Regions from separate parts of the Neobacillus sp. S1227 genome, predicted to be linked through region 1. Evidence: riboswitches for the same ligand, from Rfam matches in the RefSeq annotation. Region 1 holds a riboswitch; each other region holds the start of a gene.
What was found. Region 1 has a riboswitch for preQ1 ahead of ACZ5AE_RS04925 (QueT transporter family protein). Riboswitches for the same ligand answer to the same signal wherever they lie in the genome.
Positions count from the first base shown of each region.

Region 2: it holds a riboswitch for preQ1, as region 1 does, so the genes downstream of both, queF (preQ(1) synthase) here and ACZ5AE_RS04925 (QueT transporter family protein) in region 1, are expected to answer to the same signal.
Region 3: it holds a riboswitch for preQ1, as region 1 does, so the genes downstream of both, queC (7-cyano-7-deazaguanine synthase QueC) here and ACZ5AE_RS04925 (QueT transporter family protein) in region 1, are expected to answer to the same signal.

Region 1 is NZ_AP038276.1:972,392-979,989, reverse strand. It holds gene ACZ5AE_RS04950 (globin domain-containing protein) at 102-494, opposite strand; gene ACZ5AE_RS04945 (DMT family transporter) at 708-1,058, shown strand; gene ACZ5AE_RS04940 (DMT family transporter) at 1,060-1,374, shown strand; gene ACZ5AE_RS04935 (glycoside hydrolase family 1 protein) at 1,425-2,867, opposite strand; gene ACZ5AE_RS04930 (DUF4177 domain-containing protein) at 3,028-3,216, opposite strand; PreQ1 riboswitch class I at 3,320-3,364, shown strand; gene ACZ5AE_RS04925 (QueT transporter family protein) at 3,389-3,913, shown strand; gene ACZ5AE_RS04920 (DinB family protein) at 4,041-4,565, shown strand; gene ACZ5AE_RS04915 (LysR family transcriptional regulator) at 4,623-5,501, opposite strand; gene ACZ5AE_RS04910 (citrate synthase/methylcitrate synthase) at 5,609-6,697, shown strand; gene ACZ5AE_RS04905 (VOC family protein) at 6,909-7,340, shown strand; gene ACZ5AE_RS04900 (SDR family oxidoreductase) at 7,527-7,598, shown strand, end outside.
Region 2 is NZ_AP038276.1:5,698,847-5,706,444, reverse strand. It holds gene ACZ5AE_RS28280 (LLM class flavin-dependent oxidoreductase) at 349-1,440, shown strand; gene ACZ5AE_RS28275 (flavin monoamine oxidase family protein) at 1,724-3,283, shown strand; PreQ1 riboswitch class I at 3,434-3,480, shown strand; gene queF (preQ(1) synthase) at 3,602-4,102, shown strand; gene ACZ5AE_RS28265 (L,D-transpeptidase family protein) at 4,308-5,735, shown strand; gene ACZ5AE_RS28260 (DUF3052 domain-containing protein) at 5,851-6,297, shown strand; gene ACZ5AE_RS28255 (hypothetical protein) at 6,842-7,036, opposite strand.
Region 3 is NZ_AP038276.1:3,696,525-3,704,122, reverse strand. It holds gene ACZ5AE_RS18460 (MTH1187 family thiamine-binding protein) at 62-364, shown strand; gene ACZ5AE_RS18455 (helix-turn-helix transcriptional regulator) at 579-1,271, shown strand; gene folE (GTP cyclohydrolase I FolE) at 1,292-1,930, shown strand; gene ACZ5AE_RS18445 (CDGSH iron-sulfur domain-containing protein) at 1,944-2,150, shown strand; PreQ1 riboswitch class I at 2,317-2,359, shown strand; gene queC (7-cyano-7-deazaguanine synthase QueC) at 2,410-3,069, shown strand; gene queD (6-carboxytetrahydropterin synthase QueD) at 3,074-3,556, shown strand; gene queE (7-carboxy-7-deazaguanine synthase QueE) at 3,549-4,277, shown strand; gene ACZ5AE_RS18425 (AMP-binding protein) at 4,622-6,181, shown strand; gene ACZ5AE_RS18420 (class I adenylate-forming enzyme family protein) at 6,196-7,598, shown strand, end outside.

The DNA.
Region 1 (7,598 bases):
TTCAAGCACCTCCAATTTATATCTTTTCTTTTAAAAATAAAACTATGCAGGATGATTTTGGCGTAAAAAAGATCCTCTGTGCTGATGAGGATCTTCACGATTTATTCACGGTCCGGACTATTCACCATAATACCGGCCACTTGTGTTAACCTGTCATAAAATGCCTGTCCTGCCGGACTCTGGTCAAGGCCGATTTCTTGGAATGCTTCCTTCATGCAGCGCAGCCAGCATTTCGCCCGCTTTGGTGTCACTTCAAATGGGAGATGGCGGTGCTGCATTGCCGGCGGGCCAAATTCCTGGCTATAGAGTGCCGGACCTCCAGTAAATTGCGGAAGGAACATTTTCTGCTTCCGTTTAATTTCCTCCATGTCCCCTTCAAATAATGGCGCTAAATCGGGATCGGCATATACTCTCGGATAGAAAGCCTCCACAAGTTTATCAATGGTCTCCTGGCCGCCGATTTCCGAATAAAGTGTTTTTAATTGGTATTCCATACTTCTTCACCATCCTCTACAAAACTTTCCTTTTTTTATCATTATACTGATTTACCTGATTACGTTTTGTGATTTATATCACACTTTCTAAGGATTACACAATTTCCCATAGTGATTAATTCTGGGTGAAACCATTTTTTTTGCTTTATGTTATCCTAATATACTATAGGGTAAGCTGGCTTGGGAAAGCTTCGGCATTATGAGGTGAGACAATTGAAAAAAGCTTGGTTATTTGTAGCTTTAACTTGTTTATTTGAATTAATGTGGGTGTACGGATTTAATGCAGCTGAAACTTGGTGGCAATGGGCAATCGTGATCGCGATTATTTTTATTGACTTTCACTTTCTTCCGGAGGCCTGCAAAGGGCTGCCAACCGGGACGGTTTATGCCGTTTTTTCAGGAGTTGGCACGATTGGGACCTTCTTGATGGATGTTTTCCTTTTTGGGGAAGGGTTCAATAGCGGCAAGCTTTTGTTTATTGCCATTATTATCTTAGGGGTCATCGGCTTAAATCTGGCAGACAACAAACACAGCAAAAAAGAAACGGCAAAGGAGGCTGCCTAAGATGGGCTGGTTATTTGTACTTTTGGCAAGTGTCAGTGAGATTATCGGGGCAGCTGGGCTGAAATTATACAGCCAACGGAAAAATTTGAGAAATGGCGCACTCTATATAGGCGGTTTCAGTGCCTCTTTTGGCTTTTTATATATCTCTTTTCAATATTTGCAGGTCAGCATCGCTTATGCCGTTTGGATTGGGATCGGCACAGCCGGGGCCGTGTTAATAAATATGTTTTTATTCGATGAATCAAAAAACATAGGGAGGTTTGTCAGTGTCGGCTTGATTATCGTCGGGGTGATTGGGCTAAGATCACTAGCTTAATGTTACACATAGAAAAATCGGTACCTAATAAGCTACCGATTTTTTTATTATTATAATTGCTCTCCATTGGTGGCAATGACATTTTTATACCAATGGAATGACTTTTTCGGTTTACGCTCTAATGTACCGCTGCCGTCATCATGCTTGTCGACGTAGATAAATCCATAACGCTTGGACATTTCACCAGTAGACATACTGACTAAATCGATACAACCCCAGCTTGTATACCCCATTAGTTCTACACCATCTGCAATCGCTTCACCTAAGGCTTTTACATGTTCGCGGAGGTAATCAATCCGGTGATCATCATTGATAGTACCGTCTTCCTCTGCTTGGTCATATGCCCCCAACCCATTTTCCACAACAAAAAGCGGCACCTGGTATCTTCCATACAGCCTGTTTAAGCTGATGCGCAAACCAACTGGGTCAATCTCCCAGCCCCAATCGCTTGCTTTCAGGAATGGGTTCTTCACTCCTCCAACAATATTTACATTTGCCTTTTCCTCTTCTGCCTTTACTTTTTTATCGGTACGGGACATGTAATAGCTTAAGCCGATATAATCTACTGTTCCTTCCTTGATTAATTCTAAGTCTCCATCTAGAATTTCAAGTTGTATTTTTTGCTCCTTAAAAAAGCGCTTAATGAACGACGGGTATTCTCCGCGCACCTGAACATCTGCACAAAAATAGTTAAACAGTTCCTCTTCTTTTAAAGCGAATAGGACATTTTCAGGATTACAGTCGTAAGAATAAACAGGTGCAAACAGGATCATACAGCCAATTTTTCCATCTGGAATAATTTGTTTACAGGCTTTTATCGCGCTTGCACTGGCTACAAACTGATGATGGAAAGCCTGAAAAGTCTCTTGATAACGGCCATCTTCTTTGTCGGGAGAGAAACCCATACTCATAATTGGCATCTTCAAGGCCCCATTAATTTCATTAAAGGTCATCCAATATTTCACTTTTTCCTTATAACGGTTAAAAAGTGCCTTTGCATATCTTTCAAAGAAAGTAACCACCTGGCGGCTTCTCCAGCCGCCGTATTCTTTCACCAAATGCAGCGGCATTTCATAATGAGAGATGGTCACTACAGGTTCAATTCCGTACTTATGTAATTCATCAAAGACCCGGTCATAAAAAGCCAGACCTGCTTCATTCGGCTCTAACTCATCACCTTCGGGAAAAATTCTCGTCCACGCAATCGACATCCGAAATACCTTGAAGCCCATTTCAGCAAACAAAGCGATATCTTCCTTGTAACGATGATAAAAATCAATCGCTTCATGATTTGGGTAGGTATATTTCTCATTGTTAATTTCAAAGTCAAATCCAGGCGACATCAATATTTTTAATCGCTCTTTACCGCCCGGAAGAACATCTGAGATATTTAAGCCCTTATTGCCTTCACGAAATCCACCTTCTATTTGATTGGCGGCGGTTGCCCCGCCCCATAGAAATCCTTCTGGGAATCTTTGCTGATTATGTTCCATTCAAAAATCATCCTCATCTTTAAATATCAATGATGTACTTTTTTAATATTGTTTTTTTGGCGTGAAAGATGTCCGAAAGAGGAAAATATAAGTAAATGGCTGACAAAAAGTTTCCTCGTCAGCCCTAATAGCTTATTCCAATTTCTCTCGGAGTATTTCTTTAATCTACTTTTCTTTCAAATATGGCTTCATAATATGCTGCAGACCCGTATGCGGCGATTCCCGGCGCAAAAATCTGGACAAGTCTCCAGCCGTTTTTGGCATTTTGTTGAATGATTTCATGGTAATCTTCCTTTGGTTTTCCGCTTAATTTGCTTAATTCAATTTTTTCAAATTTATATTCGTACATGGTTCTCCTCCAAATCAACTATTTTTTATATTCTTATTATCCCAAAAACTGTAATTGACTGCCAATTTTTTATGTATTAATATAATAGTTTGTTAGTATATTACTTTAAGTGGTTCGAGAGCCTCCCACTTTAAAAAACTAAGGAGAAATGAATATGGAAAAAACAACTAATATGCTGAATGCCCAGTATGCGGCGGGCACATCGAGCAGCAAGGTACGGGAAATTGTTGTAAACGGGATTGTCGCGGCTTTGTACATCGCGGTTTCGGCGTTAATTCAGCCATTTGGGTTTACCCAGGTGCAATTCCGCGTTTCAGAGATGTTCAATCATCTCATCGTTTTCAACAAAAAGTATCTATACGGGATTATTTTAGGAGTATTTTTAACGAATTTATTTTTCTCGCCAATGAAGGCTTATGACCTCATTTTCGGTGTCGGCCAGTCGTTGATTGCTTTGGTTATTACGATTTTGTGTGCGCGGTTTATAAAAGGATTCTGGGCGCAAATGATTGTCAATACATTGGTGTTCACCTTTACGATGTTCCTGATTGCCATTGAACTGCATTTGGCATTCGATCTGCCATTCCTGTTTACATGGTTAACTACTGCAGTTGGGGAATTCGTTGTAATGGCTGTCGGCATGCCAGTCATGTATTTCATTAACAAACGCGTTCATTTTGATAAAATCTTTAAATAAAAGATTTCAAGAGCTGTTGCTTTTGGGGGACACCCTAGGCGGCAGCTCTTTTTTATGGTATTTAATTGAAAAAAATTCTAAAATGAAGGTAGTTGATTTTTCAGAACTTTTGAAAGGGGTTTTTCGAATGTTGCAGCGTCCCAATAACAATGAGTTTCCTGATTATTATGTACCGTATGTTCAGTTAGTTCCAGAAGGAGATTTATTGCAGATTCTTAAGGAAAATCTTGAAAACGTGATTTCACTTTTCGAAAGGATTTCAGAAGAAGATGCGCAATTCCGCTATGAACCTGGAAAATGGAGGATCAAGGAAGTGCTTGGCCATATGGCAGATACCGAGAGGATCATGAGCTACCGCCTGCTTCGAGTCGGCCGCGGCGACAAGACTCCATTGGCAGGATTTGACGAGAATGATTATGTGGCCGGGGCACAAATGGGCGAACTGTCGCTGCAATCTATTCTTGCGGATTTTATTGCGGTCAGAAAGGCTACCATCACCTTGATTGAGAACATGCCGGAGAACTCTTGGGAAAATGTCGGCGATGCCAATGGCATGGAGGTCACCACCCGTGCCATCGCCTACATTATCGCCGGCCATGCAATCCATCACCGCAGCATCGTGACAGACCGCTACTTAACTAAATTGAAATAAGAGCTAGGTGCCAAGCACCACTCGTGGACAGTGTCCTCCTCAGGTGGACACTGTTTTTTATATTCGATAGTTCGAGATAAACTCGAGAAATTCTTTTTGTTTGGAGTGATTGTATTTCATGATTGCGTAAGTGTTTGCTTCGGGCAAGTGGATGGTATGGCAGTCTGCTTCTAAGAGCCTGCCTTCGAGCAGTTCTCTCCTGACTGTTGATGTTGGAAGGAATGAGACACCCAGCCCTTCAACTATGAATCTTTTTGTAATGTGTACCTGTGATACTTTCATCATTCTTACTTTTGGATATCTAGTTTTTACTGCATGGCAAAGATCATCCCAGTAACCAGGGTGATTATGGGTTAACAAATAGTTTGATGTTAAAACCTCTTCTTCGTCTAACGGAGGTGCAGTTTCGGAATCTCTCCCATCGTGAGGCGCAACCAGCATAACCCTGTCCTTATATAAAAGTTCACTAATCAATTCAGTATGAAGGCTGTTTAAACAGGACAGCCCGATATCAACTTCTTCCCTTAATACCGCGTCTTCGATACCGACGGATTCAATGATTTTAACTGAAATCTCTACTTCTGGATGCTTGTTTGTATAGCTTTTTAAAACATATGGCAGGATGGTATCTGCAATTAAAGGTGATATGGCAATGGAAAATTTCGTTGTGTAGCCTTGACTAAAAGAGTGAATGTCCTCGAGTCCACCCTGATAAACCTCTAACAGTTTTTTGGCATGAACCAAATATCTCCTCCCCGCTTCCGTCAGTTTTACTTTTTTCCCATCCCGATCAAATAATTGAATCCCAAGTTCTTGTTCCAATTGTTTTATATGAACCGTTACAGATGGCTGTGAAATATAAAGGATTTCTGCCGTTCTACGGAAATTCCCACAATCAGCTGCCGTAATAAACGTGTTAAGCCATTGGAATTCCATATTCTCCTCCTTATTAAAGATATTAATCATTTTATTTAAAATTATTTAATTTTATTAATTGAAATTATTATATACACTATTAGTAAATAAAGGAAGGAGAGATTTTTATGATCCAGAAGGGTTTAAAAGGAATTGTCGCCGCCGAAACATTAATCAGTCATATTGATGGTGAAAAGGGAGAGCTTATTTATCGGGGATATGAAATCGGAAAGCTTACTAATCGTTACTCTTTTGAAGAAGTGGCGTACCTGCTCTGGCATGGCTGTTTACCTGATGATGTTCAGGTACGGGATTTGAAAAATGAGTTAAAGAGCCACCGTGAGCTTCCTGAAAATATAAAAAAAATAATTGACTTGCTCCCTCCGGCTATGGACCTAATGAGTGTGATGAGAACAGCCATATCGGCAGAAGCAGGGAATTTCAATTATAGCTGGAAGCCGACTATATCACAGGCTATTCGTATCACTGCCCTCGCCCCGACAATCATTGCTTACCGGAAAAGACAATTGGAGGGAAAAGAGTTTGTTCCTCCGTTGAATGAATTGGATCATGTGGCTAATTACCTTTATATGCTTAATGGTGCAATACCATTAGATGCCCATGTGGAGGTACTCGAAACGTATATGATTTTGACCCTAGAACACGGCATGAATGCTTCCACTTTTTCAGCAAGGGTTACGGCTTCGACTGAATCGGATATTGTATCAGCCGTTTCATCAGCTATTGGAACGATGAAAGGACCACTTCATGGCGGCGCTCCTTCAGGAGTAATTGAACTTTTGGATGAGATTGTGGCTGCCGGGGATGCTGAAATGGTGATGCGAGATAAATTATCGAAGGGAGAAAGGTTGATGGGGTTTGGGCATCGGGTGTACAAAACCCACGACCCGCGCGCCATTGCCTTAAAGGCCAAATTACGGGAACTGGTTGGTCAAGATGCATGGCTTGACCTCGCTATGGAAGCAGAAAAAATCGCAATAAGAGTGTTGGAGGAGTTAAAACCCGGCCGTTCACTTTATACAAATGTAGAATTCTATGCCGCAGCCATCATGAAAGCCATTAACATGGAGGCAGACCTGTTCACACCAACCTTCACCGCTAGCAGAATCGTCGGCTGGACAGCCCACATCCTCGAACAGTCAGAAAACAACACCATCTACCGGCCGCAATCCAAATACATTGGAGCACTCAAATAAACCAAAACACACTAATATTGCGATATTCCCTATCCTTACAGGCGGTAATACTTTTTAAAAACAAATTGACGAACGCCTGTTCTGTGTCTTATAATCAAATTATTGGTTAATAATAGAAATTGTGTTGTTTTTCAGTGGCTATTGGCCAATGGAAGCCTCATTACTAAAATATTAACTAATAAATTTTGATGGATTCAAGGAGTGAATGTTCATGTCAGTAAAATTAATTCCTTATTTCGTAATGAACGGTAACGCTAAGGAAGCGATCCAGTTTTATCAACAGGCACTGGATGCACAGGTTTTATTCTCTCAAAGTTTTGGTGAAATGCCTGAAAACCCGGAATACCCTCTGCCTGCTGAAGCTAAGGACTTGGTAAGTCATGCGACTATTAAAATTGGTGAGTCAGAAGTTATGTTTTCCGACACCTTCCCTGGACAGGACCATCAAAGCGGAAATCAAGTGACCATTTGTATTTCAACCAATGATGCAGACCAATCAAGGAAAATCTTTGAAGGGCTTTCCCAAGGCGGTCAAGTTGGAATGCCGCTGCAAGAAACTTTCTTTAGCCCTGCCTATGGTCAAGTAACAGACAAATTCGGCATAACCTTCCAGATTTTTACTGAAGGAAAACCTCATCAATAACATTCTATCCTATTACAAAAAGGCTCTGTTCAGCAATGGAACAGAGCCTTTATTCATTTCTTTGATTTTTCAAATCTTCGGTTAAGCCCCAATCAACATTCCTATCCCATTCGTTCCTTATTCCCATCATAATTTGCTTCATTTTTCTAACACTAACTAGTGATTAATACGATGGAGGTTTAGAAAATGAGCAGCAAGCAGAGTCAAAAAAAGCAAACGTTTCCGCCGCAGCATCAAAACCATCAACCAGGAACTGAG
Region 2 (7,598 bases), 1.1 Mb from region 1:
TTGGAGCGAAAGGCGCTTGACTCCTGCGGGAAATAGAGGAAAGGTCGAGACCCCGCAGACGGAACGTCGAGGAGGCTCGACTTCCTCCCCGCGGAAAGCAAGCGCCTGTAGCGGAAAGGAACGGACAGTGTTATTCCCAAAAACAACGAACTTTACGAAAAGAGCCTATTGCAAAAAATAAGACCTATATAAACAATGAAAAATGAAATGATAGCAGGCGCCTTTACAGATCACTTGCCTTGAATTAAAATATCTTTAACTCGAGATTTATGATAAAATAATGAATGGATATTGTCAAGCAATGAATACTATTAATAAGTTTGTTGCTTCTTTGGGAGGATACCGCAAATGAAGACAGATAAAATTAATGAAAATAACGGCATGGAAATTGGTATATATACATTAGGAGACTTGGTACCAGATCCGCATACGGGTAAAACCATCAGTGCCAGACAAAGGATGGCAGAAATTGTGGAAGCTGCAAAATTTGCCGATGAGGCAGGTCTCGATGTCTTTGGCGTCGGCGAACATCATCGTCTGGACTATGCAGCGTCTTCACCGGCTGTGATTCTTTCTGCTATTTCTCAAGTGACAAATCGTGTGAAACTTGCAAGCACAACGACTGTTCTAGGAACTGTCGATCCGGTACGGTTATTTGAGGATTTCTCGACGCTGGACATTCTGTCGAATGGACGTGCTGAAGTGATTGCAGGACGCGGGGCCTTTGTGGAATCCTTCTCGCTGTTTGGGTATGATTTGGACGATTATGATGGGCTGTTTGAGGAAAACATCGATTTATTTTTAAAGTTAAATGCAAGTGAAAGAGTGAATTGGACTGGGCAATTCCGGCCCCCCTTAAGAGATGCGCAAATAGCCCCGAGACCAGTGCAAAACGGGATTCCGTTTTGGGTAGGAGTAGGCGGTTCGCCGGAAAGTGCGATCCGTGCCGGTAAATATGGGGCAGGACTAACAATGGCGATTCTTGGCGGTGATCCGATGAGATTTAAGCCGATTGTGGATGTATATCGCAAGACAGCAACAGAAGCCGGGTTTGCGCTTGATGATTTAAAAGTGGCTGTTACGGGACATGCGTTTATTTCAGAGACGAGCCAACAGGCGAAAGACAATTATTTCCCTTACTATGCAAATTATCGTGGGTTTTTCAATCAGGAACACGGGGTAAATGCCATGGCGCGTGAGGAGTTTGATACGCTTACTGGACCGGAAACCGCCCTATTTGTCGGCAGTCCGCAGGAGATTACTGAAAAAATACTTCGCCAATATGAGGTTTTCGGGCATCAACGATTCATGGCGCAAATGGATATCGGCGGCATGCCATTTAAAAAGGTAGCAGAATCCATTGAACTATTGGCATCCAAGGTGGCGCCAGTTGTTAGACGCGAAACAAACAAAGCAGTTAAACAGCCTGTTTCATTGTAAGTATTAATAGTCGGAGTCCAAAAAAATGGACTCTTTATTTGTGTTTATAAACCCAAAAACAGTCATTTTTACTCCATGCTAAAGCCGAATAAATGGGAGTGTTGACCTTGCTGCCAGCCATTGTTGTCCTCAGTATCTAAACACCAGTCCGTTGATAAAAAATAAATCAGATGACCTGCTGCTCGCCTAATGCCAAAAGAAGAAGCCATGCATAATCTAAGGTATAAATTCACTTTTGTAGGATAGTGAATCGATCATTTTTTGTGTATAAGGGGGCAGATTTTTGGCACGTACACCATTAGCAGGTATTTTGCAGAAGTCTTTTGCAGTGGCCAGCGCTGCAGTGGAAAAGGAAAAAAGTAATGGACAAGCTAATTTAAAGGAAGGTAGCACATTAAAAAATGTTGATGACATTCCAGATAATCAAGAGAAGCAGTTCATTACAAGGAGTGACGGTTTTCATAAAGCACCGAGGGTAGTCATTGTAGGTGCAGGATTAGCGGGACTTACGAGCGCTTTTCGACTTAAACAAAATGGGATTATCTCAACGATTTATGAAGCGGCCAATCGGGTTGGGGGGCGTTGTTGGACAAGTAGAGGGCATTTTAAAGACGGCCAAGTTGTTGAACGCGGCGGGGAATTAATAGATACAGGTCATAAAGAGATTCAGTACTTAGGGAAAGAGCTTGGCTTGGAATTTGATAATGTAGTAATGGCAGAACCCAAAGGGACAAGGCCATTTTATTCTTTTGATTGCTGCTCTTATACCTTTGAGGAGGTCACAGATGATTTTAGGCGTATTTTGCCTAAACTCAAAAAGGATTTAATAGAGGTTGGTGAGACTACACTTTACTATCAATATACTGAACGCGGGTATGAACTGGATCATATGTCAGTGGTGGATTATATTAATGAAATTGTACCGGGAGGAATTCAATCAAAATTCGGCAAATTATTGGAAGTTGCCTATACCGTCGAAAATGGGGCAGATGCCGGTCTTCAAAGTGCATTAAATCTCCTCTATATGTTGGGCTTTGCCAGTAAGGATCATTTTCACATATATGGAGACTCAGATGAGTGCTTTCATATTAGAGGTGGAAATGATCAGCTCCCCACTTTATTAGCTGACAAGCTTACAGGACAAATCGAGTTAAATTCCCCCCTCGTAAAAATTGAACAAACCAGCCAAAATGAAATAAGACTTACCTTTCGAAATCGTATAAAGGAATGGGAGGTTTTGGCGGATAAAGTTATTCTAGCTATACCTTTTAAGATTTTAGTAACGATAGATTTTGAGAATGCCAGTTTTCGAGAATTAAAGAAAATAGCAATTGAAGAATTGGGAATGGGGGTAAATACAAAGCTCCATGCACAGTTTGCCCAGCGATTCTGGAATGACCTTGGGAATAATGGCGAAACCTTTACGGATACTGGCTATCAGCAGACCTTCGAGTCATCACGTACCCAACAAGGCACTTCAGGAATTTTGGTCAATTATACAGGAGGCGAAACAGCGGCCAAACTGTCTGCGTTAACAGTAAAAGAAAAGAAGGAGGCTGCTACAAATTTTTTGGACAAGTTAGAACTCGTGCTGCCGGGAAGTACAAGCAATTGGAATGGGTTAGCCACGGTTGATCACTGGCTTAGCAATCACTGGTCAAAAGGAGCATATTCATACTGGAAAGTAGGCCAATACACGAAATTTGCCGGAATAGTTGGGGCGAGGGAAGGCAATATCTTCTTCGCAGGTGAGCACACCTCCATTAAGTATCCAGGTTATTTAAATGGAGCAGTGGAATCCGGGGAAAGGGCGGCCAAAGAAATAATCAATGATTTGCTATAAAAAGGCATGATATATTCTATGCCGTTAGCGTTCTATAAATTATTTGACAGATACAAACAAAATGCTTGTCCCCTTGCTAAAGATTTTTCCATTTGACGAATAGTGCACTGTCCAATATAGTATAAATATAAAATAGAATACCCGTATCGAACGGGAGAGGTTCATAGCTGATACCCTCTATAAAAAACTATGGATTCATGACAATAAAGCCATGTCCATAAGGATGTGGCTTTTTCAATTAATCCCCTTAGTTTGAATTAGAATGGTAAAGGACCTCTCTTGTGAAAGTGCTGGGGCACATTTACAGGAGGTTTTTTTATGTCTGGACGTACACATGAACAAGGTTTAAAAGATTTAACACTGCTCGGAAACCAGGGAACCAAATACTTATTTGAATATGCACCGGAGGTCTTGGAGGCTGTCGACAACCTGCATCCAAACCGCGACTTTTTTGTAAAATTTAACTGCCCTGAGTTTACGAGTCTTTGCCCGCTGACGGGACAGCCTGATTTTGCAACAATGTATATTTCCTACATCCCAGATCAGAAAATTGTCGAAAGCAAGTCACTGAAATTATATCTTTTCAGCTTCCGTAACCACGGTGACTTCCATGAGGATTGTGTCAACATTATCATGAATGACTTAATTAAGCTCCTTGATCCGCGCTATATTGAGGTATGGGGGAAGTTTACGCCGCGCGGCGGAATTTCCATTGACCCATGGTGTAACTATGGTAAACCGGGCACAAAATATGAGGAAATGGCCCAGTTCCGGTTGATGAATCACGACCTTTATCCTGAAAAAGTGGATAATCGATAGGATCCTAGCTAACAAGAATATATACTCAGAAATTTTTCCCTCCCTTGGTCCTAAGGCCATGGGAGGTTTTTTTATTAAAAAATCTTTACAATATTTCAATAATGTTAAAAAATTAGAAATTCTACAATTTTCTCACTCTAATTTGACAAAATATTCCTCCGATTCATGGTACTTTATTATCATCAACAGAATTGGGGAGAGAAATATGAAGAAATTATCGTCTGCTGTTTTAATTTTTTTATTAACTTTCATTTTCTTTTCGAGCCAATCAGAGGCTGCCACATCTCAGTTAATTATTATCAATAAGAAGACAAATACCCTTGCATATTACGATGGAGGCACATTAGTAAAAACTTTTAGTGTGGCGACAGGAAGGTCAAGGGACTTAACTCCAGAAGGGAAATTTAGGATCGTTAATAAAATTGTAAATCGTCCTTATTATACAGGGCATATTGCCGGTGGCGACCCCCGCAACCCATTAGGCGACCGCTGGATGGGCCTTGAGGCACGCGGAACATATGGAACCACCTATGGCATTCATGGCAATAACAATGAGAGTTCCATCGGCAAGTACGTCAGCTCAGGCTGTGTGCGTATGCATAATGCGGAAATTCGCTGGCTCTTTGACCGAATTCAAAATTATACTACAGTAGTTATTACCCATTCCGGTGAAAGTTTTGATACCATCGCCATGGCTAATGGTTACGGGGTGACCGTTCCAGTTAATGGGGATAATCAAGGAACGACAGCACCACAAATTCAAAATGGCTGGGTGCAAACAGGCGGCAATAAGTATTATTATGAAAATGGAGCAGTAAAAACAGGCTGGCAGACGATAAACGGAAAAAAATACTTCTTTGATAAAAAGGGAATAATGAAGACTGGCTGGCTGACGGATGCCGGCATGAAATATTATTTGGATAGCAGCGGAGTGATGAAAACAGGCTGGCAAGAAATTAAAGGAAAGAAATATTATTTTGCAAATGATGGTGTGATGAAGACTGGCTGGCTGGAAGATGGCGGTCAAAAATTCTATCTTGATAAAGACGGTGCAGCGAAAACGGGATGGCTGGAAGACGGCGGTAATAAGTATTATTTTGATGCTGCCGGGGCTATGAAAACCGGCTGGATCGAGGATGGCGGAAAGAAATATTTCCTTGACTCAACAGGCGTGATGAAAACGGGATGGCTGGAGGACAGCGGGAATAGATATTATTTAGATAATACCGGAGCCATGAAGATTGGCTGGCTTGAAACGGGCGACAAGAAATATTATTTTGCCGGCGATGGTGCAATGCAAACCGGCTGGGTGAAAGATGGAGAAAAGTGGTACTATCTTGACCAAATGGAAGGTATGAAGACAGGCTGGATTAACTATAAAGGCAAATGGTATTACATCAACTCCAACGGCGTGATGGAAAACTCCGTCATCAGCAAGCTTGAGGACTTTGACCCTGCTGTCACGGAAAATACCGGCTGGACGGATATAGCCGGGAATAAATACTTTTTAATGAAGAACCCTACTCTTGTCACTGCCTGGTTGAACTTTGAAAATAACTGGTACTACCTCTATGTTAATGCCGATATGGCGAAAAACTTCCTCAATGATAGTAATAAGCTTTTACAAAATTAAGAATCGCAAGGAGAAGGCACTTCATGAAGTGTCTTCTTTTTTATATGAAAAGGTATGGTAAGTTAAAGGAAAAGTTTAAAATGTTTGTAGGTGTATAGGAAAGGAAGGAACTCCAATGTCAGTGCTAAAGAAGTTGCAGTTTAAGGATCAGGGACAGCCAGTGTTGATTGTCAATGAACCACAGTCCTATGACGAGGTTATTCGAACGTTTGAAGGTGAGGTCCACCGCGAGGCAGTAATTCAAAGCTATGATTTTGTGCAGGTATTTGGAACCAGTATTAAAGAATTGGGAGCATTGGCAAAGAGTGCTGAGAAGTTCGTAAAAGAAGACGGGCTTTTCTGGCTATGCTATCCCAAAAGGTCCTCCAAGACCTATAAAGGTTCTGATTGCAGTCGCGACACGGTGATGTGTTTGCTGGCTGATGAAGGCTATGAACCTGTCCGGCAGATTGCCATCGACGAAGATTGGTCTGCTTTAAGGTTTCGAAAGGCAGAGAATATTAAATCTATGAAGCGAAGCTTTGCTTTAACGGAAAAAGGAAAAGAGCGAACACAAAATTAGGTTAACATCCCCTTTCATCCCTATATTAAATGAAAAGGCAATAAACGAATTTTAGAGGTGCTCATGTGGGTACCTTCTATTTAATTTCACTGAAATATTTGAAATAATATACCGATGTATACATTACGTAAACATGTTTACTTTTCGTATACGTTTTGTGTACGAATCTGTATACATGTATACAAAGTTGTACACAGCCCAGTAAATAGGCATGTATACAACTTTGTTACTTTTGTAAACAATAGCGTTTACAAATTCATCTATATATACATTTTGTTTGAATATTTACAGATATATTTCTTTTCAAACCTGACATATTGAAATGAATTAAGTTCAGGTTAGTTCAAAAGAAATTGCGGCATAAGGACCAAGCCACCAGGTGTAAATTATCAACACATCGCTGTCCTTGGGGTTATACAAACATTTGGAAGTGTGGCATACAATAAAGCTGGAAATGGATCGTTATTTTTTGTGAAACATTTAGACAAGTAATGAAGAATTAGGACTTCTCCAAGATTTCCGACCTGCTTTTCTAGCTTTGTTATTAGAATAATATATCCATAACCTCAAAACTCTGGATTGCTGCATGGAACCAGTCACGCATTTTACTGGCTGATGAAGGCTGCCAGGCTTTCTGGCGGATTGCCTTCGAAAACGTTTGATTTGCATTAAAGCTTCTTAACGCTATGGTACCTTTCCGTACTGTCACAGCAGCATGAAGAAAGAGAATAATAACCATGTAGAGAAGCTTTGCCTATAAGGAAAAAGGAAAGGCGCGAATGGGGAATTAGGCAAGAAGGCGAAGTCCCTTTAATCCCCCTGATTTATAAAAAAGCTAAGAAGTGGATTTGAAGGTGCTTATGTTGAGTGCCTCCCTTTAAGTTTCACTAAAATATATTGATAATCTACTGATGTTTACAATACGTAAATTTGTTTACTTTTTCGTACACATCTTGCACGCAAAACCGTCTACATGTATACAAAACAGATTATATGTAGACATTTTTGCATACATGTAGACAACTTTGTAATTTTTGCAAACATCTATGTATACATTTTACTTCTACTTCCCTCTAGCACATGTCATTTTGAAAGGAAGGAAGTTCAAAATAGTTCTTAAAAGATTTTCAGTTTAAGGGCCAGGGGTATGCCATTGTCAATTATAAACGCACAGATATGTTATCATGGTTATTATTCGAACATTTGAAGACGGGGTCTCACAAGGGATGGAAATGGACCGCTATGAATTTGTGAAGGTATTTAAAGAGGCAAAGAAGAATTAGGGCCTTGCCAAGAGTGCC
Region 3 (7,598 bases), 2.7 Mb from region 1:
TTGTGCAGCACCTTTCCATATGATATTCTTTTAACATATTTTGAAACTAGGAGGATAAGTCATGGCCATTATTGATATTACCGTTATCCCTGTAGGGACAGGCACAACAAGTGTCAGCGAGTATGTTGCGGAAATACATAAAGTTCTGGAGCGATATGAGGACAGAGTGAAGTTTCAGCTGACTCCAATGAGCACGTTGATAGAGGGAGATTTAAAATTACTCCTGGAAATTGTTCAAGAAATACATGAGGTTCCGTTCAAAAAGGGACTGCAAAGAGTCTGTACGAATCTCCGAATTGACGACCGCCGTGACAAGGAACATTCGATGGAGCGGAAGTTGCAGTCAGTCCAGACAAAACTATAAGCCATTTATTTAAAAAAATGGTGCAGTTTTGAAACATTTAAATAATAAATCATAAAACATTCCTCAATTGAAAGAGGGGTGTTTTTTTATTGAATCATGTACCACAGGTAAACTTTTAGGAGAATAACTTAATCAATTTTTTCAATAAAAAACTTGAACTATTATTAGGGTGCGTGAATATAAATTTAAAAAAGGAATAAAGAGGGGAGGGAAAATGTTGAGTTTTCAGGCAGAACACTTATCCGAACCCAGGAGGAGAATTATCCATGTCATAAAAAGTAATGGAGCATCATCGATGAGTGAGATTGCATTATTACTGGATATTTCCGGTGAGGGAGTAAGGCAGCATCTTTTGCAATTAGAAAAGGATGGCTGGATTAGCCGCTTTGCTGAAAAAAGCAATGGAATTGGCCGCCCGCATATACGCTATTGTTTGACCACGGCTGGGGAGCATCTGTTTGAAAAAAATTACGATCACTTAACAATAGAAGTTTTGGATACCATGGTCAATAACTTGGGAGAAAACGCACTGAAACAAGTACTGTCCGCCATGATTGAAGAAAGAGTTCGTGAATGGGAACCGAAAATGTCTGGGCTAAGCACAATCGATCGATTACAAGTCCTCAAGGATTTTTATATTAAAAACGACCTTTATATGGATGTTGAAAGTAAGGACACAGATTATTACCTAATTGAGCGGAATTGTCCATTTCATAATGTTGCATTACGGCGGCCAGTTCTTTGCAGTGTTACTGTTTCTGTTCTGACTCATTTGTTGGGATGTAAGGTAGCAAGAGAGCAGCGTCTTCAAAATGGGGATGGCTGTTGTTCCTTTCATGTACAAATAAATGAGCCTGTCGATGGAAATTTACCCCGGATCATCATAGAGGATGAAGAGTCCAATTAAAACAAAAGGAATGGTGTAAAATGACCCGTGATCAATTCCTTATTTTATGCAGGAAATTTCCAAAGATTTTTAATCCATTGTCACTTGAGGCGAATGAAAGCTATGTGGAGGTCAATAAGATTACGGATGCAATAGGAAAATTAATTAAGATATGTGGTGATGATCCCGACCGAGATGGATTGCAAGACACCCCATTAAGAGTCCTAAAGGCATTTCTGGAATATACAGAAGGGTATCATGAGGACCCAAAACTACATTTGGAAAAGACATTTGATATTGATCATAAAGGGTTGATATTAACGAAGGACATTGAGTTTTATTCCATTTGTGAACATCATTTCTCTCCCTTTTTTGGGGTGGCCCATGTAGGCTATCTTCCGAATGAAAAAATTACAGGTTTGTCCAAGATCGGCAGGATGGTTGACGGGTATGCTAAAAGATTCCAAGTGCAAGAGAGACTGACAAATCAGATCGCAACAGCAATGGAGGAAGTTTTGGAACCGAGAGGAACGATGGTGGTCATCGAAGCGAAGCATATGTGCATGTGCAGCAGGGGAACGAAGAAATCTGATTCGTTCACTACAACCACCAGCTTCCGAGGGATATTTGAAAATCGCGCTGATTTACGTGCCGAGTTTTTTTCATTAATTAAAAGTTAGGAGAATGATAGGTATGGATAATCAAATTAACATCTCAGATAATGGCCCATTGGTCGTAACGGGTGATTTCCAGTTAACCGATTCAGAAGGAAATGAATTTTCGAAAAAAGGGAAATTTTATCTTTGCCGCTGCGGTTTGTCCAATAAGAAGCCATTTTGTGATGGTTCTCATAAGAAAGGCGGATTTGAAAGCAGTCCTAGAGCAACTGATACCAAATAATATATTAAATTAAAGAATAGGCGCCTTCATGATTGGCGTCTTTTTGATGCCAGGAAGTTAATTATTAATGTTTAAAAAAATGTGGAAATGTCGTCAAGCAGATTGAAAAAATAAAAAATTGGTTTATAATCATATAGTTGAATAAAAAATAGAAAATCCGCACCCAGCGGTAGAGGTTCTAGCTACCCTCTTTAAAAAACTAAGGAAAACAGGACTGCTTTCTTAGTAGTCCTGTTTTTCTATTTAAAGGAGAATTATGATGAAGAAAGATAAGGCAGTTGTAGTTTTTAGCGGCGGACAGGATAGCACAACCTGTTTGTTTTGGGCTTTGGAGCGATTTGAAGAAGTAGTGGCAATTACTTTTAACTACAATCAGAGGCACAAGCTTGAAATCGAGTGCGCCCAAAATATCGCGAATGAACTAGGAATAGAGCATCATATTTTAGATATGTCATTGTTAAACCAACTGGCACCAAACGCCTTGACGCGTAAGGACATCGAGGTGAAGGAAGGAGAAAATGGTGAATTGCCTTCCACTTTTGTACCAGGACGGAACCTTTTATTCATCTCTTTTGCTGGAGTATTGGCAAGCCAGGTTGGAGCAAAGCACATTGTTACTGGTGTCTGCGAAACGGATTTTAGCGGTTATCCTGATTGCCGAGATGTTTTTATAAAATCGTTAAATGTCACATTAAATCTATCGATGGACAAGGAATTTGTGATTCATACGCCATTAATGTGGCTAAATAAGGCCGAAACCTGGCAGTTGGCGGATGATCTGAACGCGTTGGATTTCGTAAGGGAAAAGACATTAACCTGCTATAACGGGATCATTGCCGATGGCTGCGGGGAATGTCCTGCTTGTGTATTGAGAAAAAGAGGCCTTGACCAATATTTGAGTACACGAAAGGAGTTTTAAATCCATGTATGGTTTTCGCATCGTAGATAAACTCCAAAAAATTGATGAAGATATCAAACGAAGTCAATTAAAATATCATACCAAAAGAGTGCTGGTCAGTAAGGAATTTACCTTTGATGCTGCCCACCATTTGCATTGCTATGAAGGCAAATGCAAAAACCTCCATGGCCATACGTATAAAGTCATTTTTGGAATCAGCGGTTTTGTTGATGACCGTGGCTTGATGATTGATTTCGGGGACATTAAAGACATTTGGAAAAATGAAATTGAGGTGTATCTCGACCATCGCTATCTAAACGAAACCCTTCCACCAATGAATACCACGGCTGAAAACATGGTGGTTTGGATTTACGAGAAAATGGCTGAAGCATTAATAAATGAGGAAAGACAAGAACAGTATAGCGGGGCAAGAGTAGAATTTGTCCGGTTGTTTGAAACACCGACAAGCTATGCGGAAGCAAGACGGGAGTGGATGGAAGTTGAGTAAAATACCTGTTATGGAAATTTTCGGACCCACCATCCAAGGCGAAGGGATGGTTATCGGCCAGAAGACGATGTTTGTAAGAACTGCCGGCTGTGACTATTCCTGCAGTTGGTGCGACTCCGCCTTTACCTGGGATGGAACCGGTAAAAATGATATTCGAATGATGGAAGCGGAAGAAATCTGGGAAGAACTGAAAAGAATCGGCGGCAAGCGTTTCTCCTTCGTCACGATCTCAGGCGGGAATCCTGCGTTATTGAAAAATCTTGATGAATTTATCAAAATTCTAAAAAATAATCAAATTAAAATTGGCCTGGAAACCCAAGGGAGCAGGTGGCAGGATTGGTTTTTTGAGATTGATGAATTAACCATTTCACCCAAACCCCCAAGCTCAATAATGGAGACGGATTTTGAAAAATTAGATGAAATCATTGGGAAACTTGAACAAAATAATGCTGCTCAACAATTCAGCTTAAAGATTGTGGTATTTGATGATCTTGATTATAAATACGCCAGAGATGTTCATTTCCGTTACCCGGAAGTTCCCTTTTTTGTTCAGGTTGGGAATGATAACCTGTCAACGATGGATAATCAAGAACTGCTGCTGCATCTAATGAATAAATATGAAAGACTGATAGATAAAGTCATGCAGGACTCTGAGATGAATAACGTAAAGGTTCTTCCCCAATTGCATACTTTTTTGTGGGGAAATAAAAGAGGAGTTTAGGTGAAAAAACAGGCGATGTCCATGGCGGCATCGCTTTTTTATGTTTTTTGGCATCACGATCCAACTGTTTATAAAACTATACAACTGTGTTTTTTTTATAACATTTGTTTAAGGAGAAACTTTTTAAATAAGGCGCAAGCAAGTATATCCCCTATTTGACATAACTGGTACAATTCTTGCATTTCTTAAAAGTAGGTATTGATGCCCATGGATAAGGAGGATTCTAAAAATGTAAGTTTAATAAAATAAAACCGTTCTAATCGGAATGAAGATTTTTGAACGCAAGTAAAAAATGGAAGCGATTTCAATGATTAAGGAGTACTTGAAGAGATGGAGGGAAGCTCATGAGTGAAATCACTATCTTAAATCGGGTGGCCATCGGCGATATTGTGCGCAGGACGGCAGCTAAAAATCCAGCCAAAACGGCCATCATTTCAGGGGATAAAAGGATTTCCTATCAAGAGTTTAATGAAGATTGCAACCGCTTTGCCCACTACCTGTTGGACCATGGGTTAGAAAAAGGAGATTCAGTTGCCACTATATGCGGAAACAGTTGGCAGTTTCTGGTTGCCATTTTTGGAATCGCAAAGGCCGGTTTGGTTTGGGTGCCGATTAATCCAGGAGTATCCTTTAACGAAAAGTCTTATATTCTTGCGGAGGTCCACGCAAAAGTCCTCATCTGTGACGAGGTATTTTTACAAGACAAAAAAGAAGAATTTTCAAGCATGTGCCCGGAATTGCTCATTATTGGAAAGGTTGCCACTGAAGCTGAAAAATTTGAGCAAGCCTTAAATTCGAACCATATCGAAGAACCGGAAGTTGAGATTGAGGACCGTGATCTGGCCCAAATCATGTTTACAAGCGGAACGACTGGGTCACCGAAAGGAGTCCTCATTAACCATCAAGCGGTGTTTATTGCCAGTCTGGCCAATATTATCGAAGCAGGCATGGCGAAAGACGATATTGCGACCATGATGATGCCGGTGTTCCATTGTGCACAGCACACGCTTGTCTCATCCTTTTTCCACTTAGGTGCAACAGTTGTGGTAATCCAAGGCTTCGAACCGGATTCCTTTATGAAAACAGTCGAGAAGGAAAAGATCACCTGGATGTTTGGCCTGCCGATGATGTACCGGGCATTTCTCTACCATCCTTCTTTTAAAAAATATAACCTATCCAGCCTGCGCTATTGCCTCTACGCAATGGCACCAATGGACCGCAATACGCTGGAAAAAGGAATCAATGAACTGGGCTGTGAGTTTGCATTAGGGTCGGGGCAGACTGAAATGTATCCGGCTACCTGTGTGTTTAAACCTGAGGACCAGCTGCGAAAATCAGGCCCATATTGGGGAACAGCATCCTTGATTACGGACATTGCTATAATGGATGACAATGGAAACCAACTAGGAAAAAATGAAGTGGGTGAAATTGTTCACCGCGGTCCGAATGTTATGGCCGGCTATCTCAATAATTCGGAAGAAACAAAGCGCTCCCGGCAATTCGGTTGGCACCATACCGGAGATTTAGGCTATTTTGATGAGGATGGGCTGTTGGTTTTTGTGGACAGGAAAAAGGACATGATCAAGACAGGCGGGGAAAATGTAGCATCTATTCAGGTAGAACAAGCGCTATTGTCTTATCCCAAAGTATTAAATGCGGTTGCCGTAGGTCTGCCGCATGAACGCTGGATTGAGGCTGTAACGGCGTTTGTCGTGTTAAAGCCGGGGGAGGAAGCGACGAAAGAGGAAATCATTAAACATTGCAAAGAACATCTAGGCACCTTCCAAGTCCCAAAAGAGGTGTTAATAGTAACTGAGCTTCCTCAGACAACGACCGGAAAAATCCAGAAGAATGTATTGCGGGAGCAGTTTAAAAATTTATATTCTAATAATCCAGTAGTTTAAAAGGGGGGATGTTTTTGCAGGACTGGATTGTTCATAAAGTATTGGCGAATGCCGTTAATAGGTTCCCGGATCAGCCATTTTTAATTTATGAAGATCAACGGATTAGTTATAAGGAACTGGATGACGTCACCGATGTATTGGCGTCGGCCCTCCTCCGGGAGGGATTTGAAAGAGGCGACAATATTGCTATTTTGGCGTTAAACCAACTGGAATGGCTGTATACGTATTTCGCGGCTGCCAAAATCGGTGTCGGCGTGGTGGCCCTGAATGTCCGTTACCGAGATTCAGAGCTGGAGTATATGCTGAACAATTCAAAAGCAAAGGGGATCGTTTCCGTTTCTAGCCATCAAGGCTTTAATTTTGGCCAATTTTTCGAGAAATTTCAGGATAAGGTTCCGACAGTAGAAAAATATATTTTCATAGGATATGGGTTTGAAGGAAGTATATCCTTTGAAGAGTTGTTGGCTCGGCCGCTTGACCGGGGCAGGCTTGAGGCCGCAAAGCGAGCGGTGTTGGAGGAGGATACTGCCGTTGTCATCTATACATCCGGCACCACCGGTAAGCCAAAGGGGACGATGATCACCAACCGCAGTATCCTGGCATCGGCTAAAGCCCAGGCAGATCATTTGTCGCTTGGGGCGGGGGATTGCACAGTGGGGAGTTTACCGTTGAACCATGTCGGAGGCATTACTTGTGCGGTTCATGCCTTATTAGTAAGCTTTGGTAGTATTGTCCTAGTACCTGAGTTTATTCCGGAAAAGGTCCTGCAAGTCATACATCATGTCAAGCCAACCGTCTTTGGCGGTGTGCCGACTATGTATCACATGCTATTAAACCATAAACATATTAATCAATATGACCTTAGTTCCGTTAAGGTCTGCATAGCCGGTGGATCCAATGTCGACCCGACCCAGTGTGAAATGATCGAAACGAACTTTCCAAACGCCAAAATCATCAATTTATATGGATTAAGTGAAACATCTGGTGCCTGCATCATGACTAGGTTAACTGACTCCCTTGAAAAAGTGCAGCAAAGTATCGGCGTTCCAATCGGCGATTTTACCTTGAAGATTGTCGATGCGGAACAAAAGGAACTTGCGAGCGGCGAAGTCGGAGAAGTAGTGGTAAAGGGCGACTGCCGGGCGAAGGGATATTTTGAATTGGAAGAAGAAACGGGGTTAGCATTTTCAGAGGATGGCTGGCTTTATACCGGAGATATGGGCTATTTAGATCATGAAGGGTATGTCATATTAAAAGGGAGAAAAAAGGAAATGTACATTCAAGGCGGCTATAATGTCTACCCTGTCGAGGTGGAAAATATCCTGATGTCGCATCCGAAAATTTCCTATGCCGCCGGAATTGGTGTACCTGATTCATTTCTTGGCGAAGTGGGCCGTTATTACATTATCCCAAAAGG